DNA from 3 places in the Azonexus hydrophilus genome. Region 2 is predicted to be linked to each of the others. Evidence: riboswitches for the same ligand, from Rfam matches in the RefSeq annotation. Region 2 holds a riboswitch; each other region holds the start of a gene.

Region 1 (4,759 bases), 830 kb from region 2:
TGATCGGCGCCCTCCGGAGGAGCAGGCGGGGTCAGCGACCTGCTCCGGCTTGCTCGGTGGGGCTTACTTGGTCAGGATCAGCTTGCCCTGGCGGGTGATGCGCAGGCGGTACTCGCTGCCGCTGTGGCGGATGCAGATTTCGTTGCATTCGCCAAACAGGGCTTTGCTGGCGATGCACTGGACTGCGCAGCTTGCGGCCCGGGCGGCGGCTTGTTCGGGCTTGAGACGCAAGGTCGGGCGCGGACCGTTGGCATGCAGGAAAGGAATGCGCAGAGTCTGTTTGCTCGGTTCCATGATGGGCTCCTCGAGGGATTACATCCGGGTGGCGTAGTACTCGACCACACGCTGCAGGTCGAGTGGGAAGGGCGCCGCGTCGCCGTCGGGCAGGTGGGTCAGGCGGGCGCAGGTCGTCGCGTCATCGAAGGTGATCCATTGTGGGCGCTCCAGCGCCGGCTCTTCCAGCGTAGCCCTTACCAGATCGATCTTACGTCCGGCCTCGGTCGGGCCGAAGGCGTCGCCGATGCGCAGGCGGATCGAAGGAATGGTCACGCGCTTGCCGTTGAGCTGGAAATGACCGTGGCTGACCAGTTGGCGCGCGGCCGGAATGGTCGGCGCGAAACCCGCGCGGAAGACCATGTTGTCGAGCCGACGTTCGAGCAGTTCGACCAGCTTGTTGCCGGTAGCACCACGATCCTTCTTGGCATCGGCAACGGCGCGGCGCAGCTGGCGTTCGCTCAGGCCGTAGTTGTAGCGCAGCTTTTGTTTTTCCATCAGTTGCAGGCCGAATTCGGACTTGCGCGAGGTGACTTTGCGGGCGCCGTGCTGGCCGGGCGGCTGGTTGCGTTCCTGCATCGATTTGCGTGACAGCCCCGGCAGATCGACGCCGAGGGCGCGCAGGACTTTGAGGCGGGGGCCGGTATAACGGGACATGATTACTCTCTCTCGTACTGTGATTGATGTCAGTGGGTCTGGCAGCCGGGGTGGGCCAGCGGGTAGCAGTCGACCGGAACCGAAGCGGGGTGGCAGTGCACCGCCTCCCAGCCGCCGAGGACTTCCTGCAGCGTGCTCTTCAGGTAGGGATTGAGGTCGGCGCTGTCGGCCACGCTGCGCAGATGAGTGCGCAAGGCTTCGGTCTTGTGGAAGGTGGCGCCGCGCAGGGCTGACGAGGACAACAGGTGGATGACGGCAGCCAGCCTGAGTTCGAGGGGCATGTCGGCGTGTTCCATGAGGGGCGCTCCAGTCGGTTCGGGGAAACTGGCTGGCTGGCCGGAAACGCGGCTTGCTGGCTACTGAATGAGAATTATTGTTAATAATTCATTTGGCGTCAAGTGTCTTTTGGCAGGCTGTGCTAACATCCGCCCGTTGGTGCTCGCGCATGCCTCGGCAGGCGCGGTTAAACGGGAAGCTGGGAGATTGGCCGTCAGGCAGATCCAACCAGCGCTGCCCCCGCAACGGTAAGTGGATGGACGTCCGCGTCCAGCTTTCACCTTGCAGCCACTGGCGATGCAACGCATCCCGGGAAGGCGGTGAAGGCAAGATCCACCAGCCCGGATACCGGCCAACAGGGTGGTCCGCGCATGCGCCGGGCCGTAATGCCTGATGTCGACGGGGAGGTCGGCAGGGCGTCATTCCGGAACTTCTTCCCATGTCAAAAATCCCTACGCGTGTGGCGGCGTGCGCCCTGTTCACGGCGGCTGCCTGTTTTTCCCCGCTTGCTCTGGCTCACGGCAACCACACCCACGGTCACGGCAATGTCCAGGTCAGTGTTGACGGCACGGCGCTGACAGTGCGCCTCGATGTGCCGCTGGAAGCCTATCTCGGCTACGACTATCCGCCCCGCAACGAAAAACAGCAGCAGGTCTGGCAGGCCTTCGTCGAACGTGTCGCCGACCCGCTGCGCTTTGTCGAGCCGCCGGCCGAAGCCCAGTGCAAGCTGAGTGGCAGTCGCACCGAACCGGCGCTGGGCGAAGTCGATCCCAAGGTCGATATTGCCAACCTGGTGCACGAAATCCGCTTCGAATGCGCCCAGCCCGAAGCGCTCAAGTCGCTAAGCTTCAGTGCTTTCCGCGACCACCCGGGGCTCAAGCAGTTGCGGGTCCGCCTGGAGAGCGCTGGCGCGAAAAAGACCCAGACCATCCGTCCGCGTTTCCCGGCGCTGGTGTTCTGATGCTGGAGGCCGGCTTTACCCAACTCACCCAGTTGCTGCTGACGCCGATTCTCTGGCTGCTGGCGGCGGCGCTGGTCTACGCCCTGTGGATGAGCGGTGCCGTGCTGGTCGAAGCCTGGCAGCGGCGTTCGCCGGCCTTCCGCAGTCTGCCTGACGCACCGGAACTGGCGTTCGACGAGATCGAGCTGATCGTCCTGCGCCGGCTTGAGCCGCTCCGCCTGCTCAGCCGGGTGACGCCGATGCTCGGCCTGATCGCCACCATGATCCCGCTCGGCCCGGCCCTGCACGGCGTTGCCAGCGGCAACGGCAGCGCTGCGCTGGCGGTGTTCAGCGACGCCTTTGCCGGCGTCGTGCTGGCGCTGACGGCGGCGGCCATCGGCCTGGTCCTGTATTCCCTGCGCCGTCGCTGGCTGCTCGGCGAACTGCTGGCCATTCGCAAGCGCCGGGAGGGCCTGGCGTGAGCCTCAAGCATTTCAACATCCTGGAAGAGGATGACGACGACCCGATGCTGTCGTCGATCAACCTGGTCGATGTCTTTCTCGTTCTGGTCGTCGCCCTGCTGGCGGCGGTCAATCTGTCGTCGGCTGGTGATCCGGGGGCGCCGGTGGAACTGGCGATTCCGGAAAACGGCCAGGAAATCCGCTACCAGGGCACCGGCGACAGCGGCGAAGGTGAGGGCGTGCGGGCCGGCGTTGCCTACCGCTTGCGCGACGGCAGCATCATCTACGTTCCGGAAGACGGCCCGGCCGCCAAGCCATGATGCGCTGGCTGGGATGGCTGCTGCTCGTCTGCCTGGCGGGTGCCGCGCAGGCGCGCGAACTGTTGTGGGTGACTGCCGACATCACGCCCAAGGCCCGCACCGCCCTGGTCGAACGCCTGGCGCAGGCGAATGGCTGGCGGTTCCGGCATTTCGATACGCCGCTGACCCTGCCGGAGAGCGAACGCCCGGCGCAGCGCCAGCGCCTGCTGGCGGCGGCCGGCAGTGCCGACATGCTGTGGGTCGATGCGCCGCATGCGATGCCGCAGGCACTGCTGGCCGACTTGCTGCCGCCTGGGGCGGTCAAGGTGCCGGTGGTCTGGATTGGCCCCGAGTCGGTTGCCGCGTCTGATCGGCTGGCCGATTACCTGCGCCATGGCGGCGAAGGCAACATCCGCGCCGCGCTGACCCTGGCCACCCGCCGTCTCGCCGGCATGAGCGAAGCGCAAGCTGCGGCTGACCTGCCGGCGCCGCGCCCCTGGCCGCGCCAGGGGCTCTACCATCCGGACGCACCGGACTTCCTGGCCGACGTCGACGCCCTGCAAGCCTGGCGTCGCGATCCGCGACCGGCAGTGGCGGTGCTCGTCCATCGCCATCATTTCGTCAATGGCGAAACAGCCTGGCTCGACGCCTGGTTGCGCCGCTTCGACGCGCACGGGCTGGCAGCCTATGCGGTCTTCGGTCAGCAACTCGATGCCGGTGGCCTGCGCCAGTTGCTGGTGGCGCGTGCGGACCGCCGCGACAGCGGCCCGGAAACGGCGCACCCGGCCTTACTGGTGCTGCACCAGCTGGTGTCGAAAGGCGCCGACCTGCAGACCCTGCTGGCGCGCTGGCAAGTGCCGCTGCTGTCGGCCTTGCCCTATCGCCATGGCGATACCGCCGCCTGGCAGAACGATGCGACCGGCCTGCGTCTGGCCGACACGCCCTTTTACCTGTTCCAGCCGGAGGCGGCAGGCGCCATTGATCCGCTGATCGTTGCCGCCCATCCCGACGATCAACGGCCGGTCGAACTGATCGAGCGCCAGGCCGATGCGCTGATCGCCCGCGCCGCGCGGCAGGTCGCGCTGCAGCGCAAGCCGCCGGCGGAGAAAAAGCTGGCGCTGATGGTGTACAACTATCCGGCCGGCGGCAGCAATTTCGGCGCCTCCTTCCTCAATGTGCCGCGCAGCCTGGAAAACGTCACCGCCGCGCTGGTGCACGCCGGCTACCGCACGCAATCCTTGCCCGAAGCGGCCTGGGTGGCGAACCTGCAACCCTTGCTGAGTGCCTACTATCCCGACGCCGACCTGCGCGCCCTGCTCGCCGCCGACCAGGCCGAGGCCCTGCCACTGGCTACCTACCGTGCCTGGTGGAACAGCCTGCCGGCCAACACGCGACAGCGCATTGCCGGCCACTGGGGCGAGCCGGAGAAAAGCCGTTATCTGGTCGACTGGCAGGGTGAGAAGGTTTTCGTCATTCCCCGCTTGCGACTCGGCAACGTCTCGGTGCTGCCGCAGCCGCCGCGCGAGGAAACCCTGCATCGCGGCCAGAATCCGTTTTCGCACAAGAGTGGTACGCCGTTGTCGCACCATTATCTGGCGGTTTACCTGTGGGCGCGCCAGGGCGATGCGCTGATCCACTTCGGTACCCACGGTACCCAGGAATGGGCCGGCGGCAAGCCGCGCGGGCTCGACGTCCTCGACGACGCTTTGCTGCCGCTGGGCGACTTGCCGGTGATCTATCCCTACATCGTCGACAACCTCGGCGAGGCGCTGACCGCCAAGCGGCGCGGGCGCGCCGTGTTGCTCAGTCACCATACGCCGGTGCTGGCGACCAGCGGCCTGGGGCCCGGCATG
Region 2 (4,759 bases):
AAGACAACAACACATCGCCGTGATGGCGCAGCTTGATGACCAGTACACGCTTCACCTCCCGCAAGGGGATAGCATCGCGCAGGGGATTAAATTCATTCATGGCCGGCATTCTACTGGTTCCATTCGATGACCGTACATGAAGCGTAGGGAAGGTCCCGGGTCAGCCAAGATGCAAGCTCACCGCCATCCTGCGCCGCCAGCAGCAAGCGTATCACCCCCGCATGGGTGACCAGCACGGCTGCCGGCAGCGTCAATGTCGAAAGAAATTCCAGCACGCGTGCCCGCACCATCAGCGGCGACTCTCCACCAGGCGGAGCATAGTTCTCTACATCGGCGGCCCAGGCATCGAGTTCGGCACGCGATACCTCATCCCATGGCACGCCCTCCCAGCGACCGAAGTCCATCTCCTGCAAGCGTGCATCGAATAACGGCGCCGGATGCAAGGCTTCAGCCAAGGCCCGGCAACGCTGCAAGGGGCTGCTCCACACCGGCAGCCCGGCAGGCAATTCGCTACGCAGACGGGCAGCGGCAACATCGACCTGCCTGGCCGGAATATCAAGCCGACCGTAGCAAATGCCCGGCGCAATCTCGGGCTCGGGATGGCGCACCAGGTACAGCGTCAGCGCGGCCATTGCGCGAGCAGCCCGAGGTAGAAGGCGATTTCGGCAAGCTGCTGGGTGGCACCCAGGCAGTCGCCGGTATAACCGCCCAGCCAGCGGCGGAACTTGGCCGCCAGCCAGGCCGTCGCCAGCAACGCGAACAGCAGCCCGACCACTGCCTGTTGCCAGGGCAGCCAGAGTAGCGGCGCCAGCGCGAATGCCAGGGCGAACAGCAATGCCCCCGGCGCCAGCCGCTGGGCCAGCGGCCTGGCTTTGGACTGCGCGTCGTCGCGCGCGTAGTCCATGCTCGCCAGCAGCAGCGTCGCACAGCCGCGCGACCCGGCATGACCGGCGAGCAGCGCCGCCGGCACCAGTGCCGGATCGAGCGCCGCGAGCAGCACGAACTTGCCGGTCAGCCCCAGCCACAGCGCAACCACGCCGTAACTGCCGACCCGCGAATCCTTCATGATCGCCAGGATGCGCGACTTGTCCCAGCCGCCGCCAAGACCGTCGGCGGTGTCGGACAGGCCGTCCTCGTGGAAGGCGCCGGTGGCGTACAGCGTTGCCGCCATCGCCAGCAGCACGGCGACCGGCTGCGGCCAGAACTGCAGCGCGGCCAGGTAGACCAGCGCGGCAATGCCGCCGACAACCAGGCCGACCGCCGGAAACCAGCGCGCCGAGTGGTTCAGCGCTTCAGCCGAATGGCCGACCCAGACAGGCACCGGCAGCCGCGTGAAGAAACGGACGGCGCCGAGGAAGTAGTCGAGCTCGCGGCGCAACATGGCTAGCCGGCGACGCCGGCCGACTCGAAGCTGGCCATCTCGTTGAGGAAGGCGACTGCCGCCTGGGCCAGCGGGAAAGCCAGCGCGGCGCCGGTCCCCTCACCCAGGCGCAGGCCCAGGTCGAGCAGCGGTTCGGCGCGCAGCGCCTGCAACTGCGCACGGTGGCCGGGCTCGGCCGAACGGTGGCAGAAGACGCAGTAGTCAAGCAAGGCCGGTTCCAGGCGCGCGGCGACCAACGCCGCAGAACCGACGATGAAGCCGTCGATGAGCAGCACCATCTTCGCTTCCGCCGCCGCCAGCATAGCGCCGACCATGGTCGCGATCTCGAACCCGCCGAACTCCGCGAGCACGGCAAAGGCGTCGTCGCCGCCGCCAGCGACGCGATAACGGGTCAGCGCCTGCTCCAGCAGCGCCTGCTTGCGCGCCAGCCCGGCGTCGTCGAGACCGGTGCCGCGCCCGACGCAATCAGCCAGCGGCACGCCGGTCAGGCAGTGGGTGATCAAGGACGCCGAGGCGGTGTTGCCGATGCCCATTTCGCCGAAACCGACCACCTTGCAGCCGGCTGCCGCCAGGCCGAAGACCACGCCGGCGCCCTGCTCGATGGCCTGCGCGCACTGCGCCGCCGTCATCGCCGGGGATTCCAGGTAATTGGCCGTGCCCGGCGCCACCTTGAGATCGATCAGGCCTTCACGCGGACCGCCGAAATCATGGGCGACCCCGGCATCGACCACCGACAGGCCGAGACCGTTCTGCCGGCAGAAAACATTGATTGCCGCGCCGCCGGCGAGGAAGTTCTCGACCATCTGCCAGGTCACGTCCTGCGGATAGGCCGAGACGCCGGCCTTGGCCGCGCCGTGATCGCCGGCGAAGACCAGCATCTGCGGCCGGTCGAGCGACGGCGTCAGCGTCTGCTGGATCAGGCCGATGCGCACCGCCAGCGCCTCCAGCTGGCCGAGCGAGCCGGGCGGCTTGGTCTTGCGGTCGACCTTGTGCTTGAGCGAATTTTCCATGCCCCGGTCCGGGGCGGTGATTGCGAACGAATGCATCCGATTCTCCAAAAGCGAAAGGGCCTCGCGACGACGTTTGGCCAACGCAGTCGCGAAGCCCTTGTCCACAGGCTTCAAAATGAAGATGTCCGACAGGTCTTCTGGCTTCCGGATCGTCCGATCCGCTGCGCCTTCCCGGCAGGTCTGTTTCCCTGCGTAGTGGCATCGTGCAGCGGCCGTCCCCGGTTACAGCGGCGGGCCCGCCCCGGAATAGAGTTGTCTCGCACCGGGTTCCGTTTTGTCGAACGCGCTGATTATACAATGGTGGCCATGAATGAACTGATCCTCGGCGGCGCCCGTTCGGGCAAGAGCCGCCATGCCGAGCAACGCGCTCTCGAATCCGGCCTCCGGGTCGTCTATGTCGCCACCGCCGAATCGCGCGACGGCGAGATGGCGCGCCGCATCGCCCACCACCGTGAACGCCGCCCGGCCGACTGGGGCTGCGTCGAGGAGCCGTTGCACCTGTCCGCCCGCCTGCGCGAACTGGCGGCGCCCGACACCTGCCTCCTGGTCGACTGCCTGACGCTGTGGCTCTCCAATCTGCTTTTCGCCGGCCGCGCTGCCGCCCAGGCCGAAGCCGGCGAGGCCGTCGACTGCCCGTTGTTCGCCGGTGAAACGGCGGCGCTGATCGAGACGCTGCCGCAACTACCCGGCCGCATCATCCTGGTCTCCAACGAGGTCGGCTGGGGCATCGTGCCGATGCACCCGGTTTCGCGGCTGTTCGCCGATGAACAGGGGCGGCTCAACCAGCGCGTCGCGGCAGTCTGCGATCAGGTGACGCTGGTCGCCGCCGGCCTGCCGCTGACGCTCAAGGCAGCGCCAGCCAGGGCCTGAGCTTTTCCCAGGCGAGCGCCGCCTCGACCGAATCGGCCAGGCGGTCGAGATCGGCTTCGCGGCGGGCGGCAAAGTCGACGTGATCGACCTCGCCGGCACCGGCCCAGCGCAACAATGCAGCCAAGGCCTCGGGATGGTCGAAAACGCCGTGGCAGTAAGTACCGAGAACTTGATCGTCGGCCGAGATAGCACCATCGGCACGGCCGTCGGCCAGCTGTACGGCAGCCCACGTCAAGCCATCGCCCTGGGTGACGCCGAGGTGGATTTCGTAGCCGGTCATCACCGGCCGGCCTTCGAGATGCAAGTGGCCGCTCACATTGCGCAGCTGCTTCTCCGTTTCCAGCGTCGTGTCCACCGCCAGGAAGCCAAGGCCGGGCGTCGTTCCCGGCTTGCCTTCGAGACCGAGCGGATCGGCGATGCTGCGGCCGAGCATCTGGTAGCCACCGCACAGGCCGATCACCTTGCCGCCGTAGCGCAGGTGGCGGGCGATGGCGCGGTCGTGGCCATGGACGCGCAGCCAGTCGAGGTCGGCGCGCACCGCCTTGGAACCGGGCAGGACGATCAGATCGGCCGGCGGCAAAGCTTCGCCCGGCGCGATCCAGCGGAAATCGACCTGCGGGTGCAGGCGCAGTGGATCGAGGTCGTTATGGTTGGAAGTACGCGGGTAGGCCGGCGCGACGACGCGGATTTTTGCTGTTTTCTTGCCGTCGACCGTGGATGTCGCGATTGCGTCCTCGGCGTCGAGCATCAAGCCGTGCAGGTAGGGCAGCACGCCGAGCACCGGCTTGCCGGTGCGCTGCTCCAGCCAGGCCAGACCGGGTTCGAGCAACGCGATGTCACCACGGAAACGGTTGATGACGAAGCCGACGACGCGCGCCTGCTCGGACGCCGACAGCAGCTCCAGCGTGCCGACCAGATGGGCGAAGACGCCGCCGCGGTCGATGTCGGCGACGATGATCACCGGGCAATCGACCGCTTCGGCGAAGCCCATGTTGGCGATGTCGCGGTCACGCAGGTTGATCTCGGCCGGCGAACCGGCGCCCTCGACCAGCACGCAATCGTATTGCGCGGTCAGCCGGCCCCAGGATTCGAGCACCGCGCCCATCGCCCGCGGCTTGTAGTCGTGGTAGGCCTTGGCGTCGAGGTCGGTGGCGACCTTGCCGTGGATGATCACCTGCGCCTTGCGGTCGGTGGTCGGCTTCAACAGCACCGGGTTGAAATCGGTATGCGCTTCGAGACCGCAGGCCAGCGCCTGCAACGCCTGCGCCCGGCCGATCTCGCCACCGTCGACGGTAACCGCCGAATTGAGCGCCATGTTCTGCGGTTTGAACGGCGCCACGCGTACCCCACGCCGCTTCAGAATCCGGCACAGCGCCGCGACCAGCGTCGATTTGCCGGCGTCGGACGTCGTTCCCTGGACCATCAGCGCGTTGCCTATCATGCGTGCAAACCCGTGAAAAAAGGCCGTAATTATGGCACCATCGCTGCCTTCCGATGC
Region 3 (4,759 bases), 320 kb from region 2:
CCGGTGAGTGCGGTTTCGAGGACGGTCGAGCCGAACGGATCGTTCTGGAACTGACCGAGCCAGGCCCGGCGCAGTGCCGCCTGGCGCGGCGGCAGCAAGGCGCAGTCCTCGCCGTCGAGCAGCACGGCCCCGGCCTGCGGCGGACGCAGGCCGGCCAGTGTTGACAGCAGCGTCGACTTGCCGGCGCCGTTACGGCCGAGGATGGCCAGCCGTTCGCCCGGCTGCAGGCTGAGGTTGAGGCAGTCGACGACGGTTTTGCCGCCGATGTCGACGCTGAGCTGGCGGGCTTCGAGCAAGGGGGCGCTCATTTCGGTTGCCTCGACAGCAGGAACAGGAAAACCGGCACGCCGATCAGCGCGGTGAGTACGCCGACCGGCAGTTGCAGGGGCGCGATCACCGTGCGGGCGGCGGTATCGGCCAGCACCAGCAGCGAACCGCCGGCGAGTACGGTGGCCGGCAGCAACAGGCGTTGATCGTTGCCGGTGGCGAGTCGGACCAGGTGCGGGACGACCAGACCGACGAAACCGATTGAGCCGGCCGTGGTCACCGAGGCGGCGGTGGCCACCGAAGCCAGCAGATAAACCGTGTAGCGTAGCCGCCCCACCGCCACGCCCAGCGCCTGGGCCTGCATCAGGCCGCGCGACAGCAGGTTGAGTTCGCGGGCGAACGGCATCGCGCAGGCCAGTGCGACCACCAGCGCCAGTGCCGCCGGCCACCAGGTGAAGGTCTGCCCAAGGTCGCCCATCAGCCAGAACAGCATGCCGTGCAGCTTGCCTTCGTCGGCAATCGACAGCATCAGGGCAATCAGCGCGCCGCAGCCGGCGGCGACGATGACGCCGGTGAGCAGCAGGCGGGTCTGCGTCCAGCTACCGTCGCCATGCGCCAGCCCGAAGACCAGGAACATGGCACCGAGCGCGCCGGCAAAGGCGAGTCCGTCGACGGCCAGCAGCGGCAGCCCGATCAGGATGCCGAACATGGCGCCGACGCCGGCCCCGCCCGAGATACCGAGCACGTAAGGATCGGCCAGCGGATTGCGCAGCAGCACCTGCATCAGCGCCCCGGCCAGCGCCAGCAAGCCGCCGCAGGCGAAGCCGGCGAGTGCCCGTGGCAGGCGCAATTGCACGACCATGTCAGCCGCCCCGTCGCCGTGCCCGAACAACGCGGCGACGATGTCGGGCAGCGGCACCTTGAGGCTGCCCGCCGACAGGGCCAAGGCGAAACTCGCCAGCGCCAGCAGGCTGAGCGCGGAGAGAATCAGGAAGGCACGGCGGCGGGTGGGCATGGATTATTTCGGACTGTAGCGGATGCCGATGAAGGCGTTGCGCCCCGGGGTGGCGTAGGTGTTGACGAGTATATAGTCCCGGTCAAAGAGGTTGTTGACGCGGGCAAATACGCTCCAGGCCGGGGCAAAGCGGTAGGCGGCGTAGAGGTTGACCAGTGTATAGCTGCCCATATCCACTTTCGGGCCGGTGGACGGATACTCATGACGTTTGCCAGTGAACTGGAATTCGGTTCGCCAGTTCCATGGACCAATCTCCTGCCCAGCTGAAGCGTTGGCCGAATGCCGGGCGCGCCTGGGCAATTGCCTGCTGTTCTTCTGGTCTTTTGCGTCTAGCCAGTCGTAATTGAAGGCCAGATCGAAGCCGCGCAGTCTGCCTTGCCAGTTCAAAGTGGCGCCTTCAATTCTGGCGGTGTCGATATTGGTCGGGGTGGTGACTGCGCCGACCTGGGTCCAGGAGATCATGTCCTTGATGTGGTTGAGATACCAGGTCAGTGACAGAGCGTGATTTCCGGCTTCATGGTGAATCGTTATTTCGCGGTTTACTGCTGATTCTGGACGTACGTCCGGGTTCCCGATGTAGCCGCTTTTCAGGGGGTAATAGAGATCGTTGAACGTAGGCGCTTTGAACGCCGTGCCAATACTGGCACTGGCTCGCCAATTGGGCGTTAGACGATAGCCATAAGCAAGGGAGCCGGTGGTCTTGTCACCGAAAAGCGAGTCGTCATCATGGCGAATGCTTCCCTGCAGGCGATGTTGGCCAAAGCCGCGGTTCCAGCCCAGTTGAACGGAATCGTTTTGGCGTGTTTTTTCCGCGTAGTTGTCCGACGTCGTGATGGATTGTCGCGTGCTTTCCAGTCCGACCAGAAGATTGCCCCAGCGAGTATTCAGGTCGTGTTGCCACGAATACAGATTCTGATCGGTGTTGAACCGGCTATCGAACAAACCGTTACGCAGGTTGTCGGAATAATCGTTGCTGCGCCCGAATGTGAGTGTGCTGTTCCAGTTCGGGTTGATCTTGTTTTTCAATACCAAGGAGCCGTTGCCGTTCCGGGTCTTGCTCACCCAGTCGTTGGTAGCGCCACTGCCGTCATAACGGCTCATTCCGTCCGCATGAAGTGCCGACAGCAGCACTTCATGGCCCGGAGCGAAGGTATAACCCAGACGCGCCGATGCCGCGAGGTTGTGAAAACCATCCTTGTCCGGGTTGGCTGTAGTTGTCCAGGGGCGACTGTTGAAGCCCTTGGTGCTCTCGTGAGACACGGTTGCGCCATAGTTCCAGCCATTCTGTTTGCCAGACATGCTCACACTGCCATTTTGCGTACCGTAGTTACCGGCACCGGCTTCGGCGGAGAAATGAAAGGTTTCTTCGCTGCGTCGGGTGAAGATCTGGACCACGCCGCCGATGGCGTCACTGCCGTACATTGCGGAGGCTGGACCGCGGATGATCTCGATGCGTTCAATCTGCGCAACGGGAATGCGAGACCAGGAAACGTTCCCGTTAGTTGCCGAGCCCATTCGCATGCCATCGACAAGAAGCAGGGCGTGTTTGCCGTTAGTGCCTCGGATGAGCAGCGATGATTCGGCGCCCCAGCTGCCGTTGGCAACGATCTGTATGCCCGGCTGGGCAGCCAGGATCTGTTCGAGATTGGTGTGGCCGGCGGCTTCAATCTCGTTGCGCTCGATCACGCTGACATCGGTCAACACTTCGCTGACCCGCATCGGCTGGCGTGTCGCGGTGACCACCATGGTGTCGAGGCTGGCAAGCTGCTCCGTGGCCTGCAGTGGTTGGCAAAAAGCGAGCGGTAACAATACCGCCAGCGGCTTCAAACGTGAGTTCATGGATTTCCCCTTTCCGGCAGGCGTCCCCGCATGCCGGAATGCATTGACAAGGAAGTGCGCAGGGGAGAGGGCTGGTCAGGAACCGGCACCACCACCCCGTGGTACTTCCGCTAGGTGTGCAAGGCCGGTATCCGGGCTCACAAGTCTTGACGTATCGCCTTCCCAGGTTTCCCCAGTGGCTTCGTGATACGCCCGCACTTGCTTACCGTTGCGGGGGCAGCAGCGGCTTGGTCTCGTTGGAGACGCACCGCTTTCCCGTTTAACTGCGCTTGGTGAAAACCGCGCGCAGCACCTGACACGGCGCGCATTCTAGCGCGCCTGGCCGGGAGATGCGAATGCCAATGGCGTCGACAGCCGATAAAACACTTTGAAAATAGCTGCTTAGTCCTTGACCGGGCAGCATTTGTCCCTCTATAGTGCGCGCCATGAATAGCGAATTCGAAGCGCTCGAAGCCAAGATCGATCAGGTCGTCGCCCTGGTGCACCAGTTGCGTGCCGAGAACGAAGTCCTGAAGAACCAGATAGCCACGGCCGAGGCCGAGCGTCTGCACTTGCGCTCGACGATGACGGCTGCCCGCGAGCGGCTGGAAGGCCTGATGGACAAGCTGCCCGAGGATGCCTGAGATGAGTGCCGAGCAGAATTTCCTCGACGTCAAGATCATGGGCCGCGAATACCGCGTTGCCTGCCGGCCGGAGGAGCGCGATGCGCTGCTGGCAGCGGTTGATCTGGTCGACAACAAGATGCGCGAAATCGCCCAGAAGACCAAGAGCACCATCGCCGAACGCGTGGCGGTGATGGCCGCGCTGAACATCGCCCACGAACGCCTGGCGGCGCCGGCTGGCGAGGCTGCCGAAGAAGCGCTTGCGTCGACCGACACGAAGCGTAGAATCGAAGACATGGGAGCACGGCTCGATGCCGTGCTGGCACCCCAGCAGCAACTGGATCTCTGAGTCGCTGCGGGATTGCCCGCCGAGTGTTCCCTGCGGTGTTTGTTAAGGCCATATATTCCTTGAACCAATGCTGATTGGCATCGGTTGCGGACCAAGACTCCGCTGTTGTGCGCGTTCTTCGTCGAATGTGCCTGATGCGGAAGGAAAGCAGCCACTCTGAACCCAGGTTCAGGATGCCGGCCTGACGGCACTCGCGGGGACTTTTACCAAACAGGTGGCAGCTTCTGCCACCTGTTTTCATTTTTGGTTGTCAGCTTCAACGAATATCTCCGATCATGACGATTTGGTGGCTAACGTATCCCTTGCTGGGCATTTTTGGTGGTTTTGTCGCCGGTTTGTTTGGTGTCGGTGGCGGTCTGACGCTGGTGCCCTTCATGTACATGTTGTTTGTTGCCCAGAGCTTTCCAACCGACCATGTCATGCACTTGGCCCTGGGTACTTCGATGGCGACGATCGTGTTTACATCGATTTCCAGCATGCGCGCCCACCATGCGCACGGAGCAGTGCGTTGGGATATTGTCCGGACCATGGCGCCGGGTTTGGTGCTTGGTACCTTTGGCGGTTCGCTGGTTGCAGGCCAGGTACCGACCGGGCCAATGACTGCGATTTTTGTCGTCATCGTCTATTACGCGTCGTTGCAGATGATGCTCGATTTCAAACCGCACGCCCATCGTCAGATGCCAGGCA

Evidence for each region. Region 2 has a riboswitch for cobalamin ahead of cobT (nicotinate-nucleotide--dimethylbenzimidazole phosphoribosyltransferase). Riboswitches for the same ligand answer to the same signal wherever they lie in the genome.
Region 1: it holds a riboswitch for cobalamin, as region 2 does, so the genes downstream of both, AADV58_RS13375 (ZrgA family zinc uptake protein) here and cobT (nicotinate-nucleotide--dimethylbenzimidazole phosphoribosyltransferase) in region 2, are expected to answer to the same signal.
Region 3: it holds a riboswitch for cobalamin, as region 2 does, so the genes downstream of both, AADV58_RS02455 (TonB-dependent receptor domain-containing protein) here and cobT (nicotinate-nucleotide--dimethylbenzimidazole phosphoribosyltransferase) in region 2, are expected to answer to the same signal.

What each region holds. Positions count from the first base shown of each region.
Region 1 covers NZ_CP151406.1:2,775,401-2,780,159, reverse strand. The annotation lists gene hemP (hemin uptake protein HemP) at 64-294, opposite strand; gene rpsD (30S ribosomal protein S4) at 313-930, opposite strand; gene AADV58_RS13380 (hypothetical protein) at 960-1,226, opposite strand; cobalamin riboswitch at 1,347-1,577, shown strand; gene AADV58_RS13375 (ZrgA family zinc uptake protein) at 1,646-2,167, shown strand; gene AADV58_RS13370 (hypothetical protein) at 2,167-2,628, shown strand; gene AADV58_RS13365 (DUF2149 domain-containing protein) at 2,625-2,927, shown strand; gene cobN (cobaltochelatase subunit CobN) at 2,924-4,759, shown strand, end outside.
Region 2 covers NZ_CP151406.1:178,272-183,030, forward strand. The annotation lists gene rfaQ (putative lipopolysaccharide heptosyltransferase III) at 1-100, opposite strand, end outside; gene cobC (alpha-ribazole phosphatase family protein) at 111-608, opposite strand; gene AADV58_RS00815 (adenosylcobinamide-GDP ribazoletransferase) at 620-1,381, opposite strand; gene cobT (nicotinate-nucleotide--dimethylbenzimidazole phosphoribosyltransferase) at 1,384-2,427, opposite strand; cobalamin riboswitch at 2,502-2,692, opposite strand; gene cobU (bifunctional adenosylcobinamide kinase/adenosylcobinamide-phosphate guanylyltransferase) at 2,698-3,261, shown strand; gene AADV58_RS00830 (cobyric acid synthase) at 3,236-4,702, opposite strand.
Region 3 covers NZ_CP151406.1:501,598-506,356, forward strand. The annotation lists gene AADV58_RS02445 (ABC transporter ATP-binding protein) at 1-308, opposite strand, end outside; gene AADV58_RS02450 (iron ABC transporter permease) at 305-1,282, opposite strand; gene AADV58_RS02455 (TonB-dependent receptor domain-containing protein) at 1,286-3,121, opposite strand; cobalamin riboswitch at 3,227-3,432, opposite strand; gene AADV58_RS02460 (hypothetical protein) at 3,547-3,744, shown strand; gene AADV58_RS02465 (cell division protein ZapA) at 3,746-4,072, shown strand; RNA gene ssrS (6S RNA) at 4,097-4,276, shown strand; gene AADV58_RS02475 (sulfite exporter TauE/SafE family protein) at 4,348-4,759, shown strand, end outside.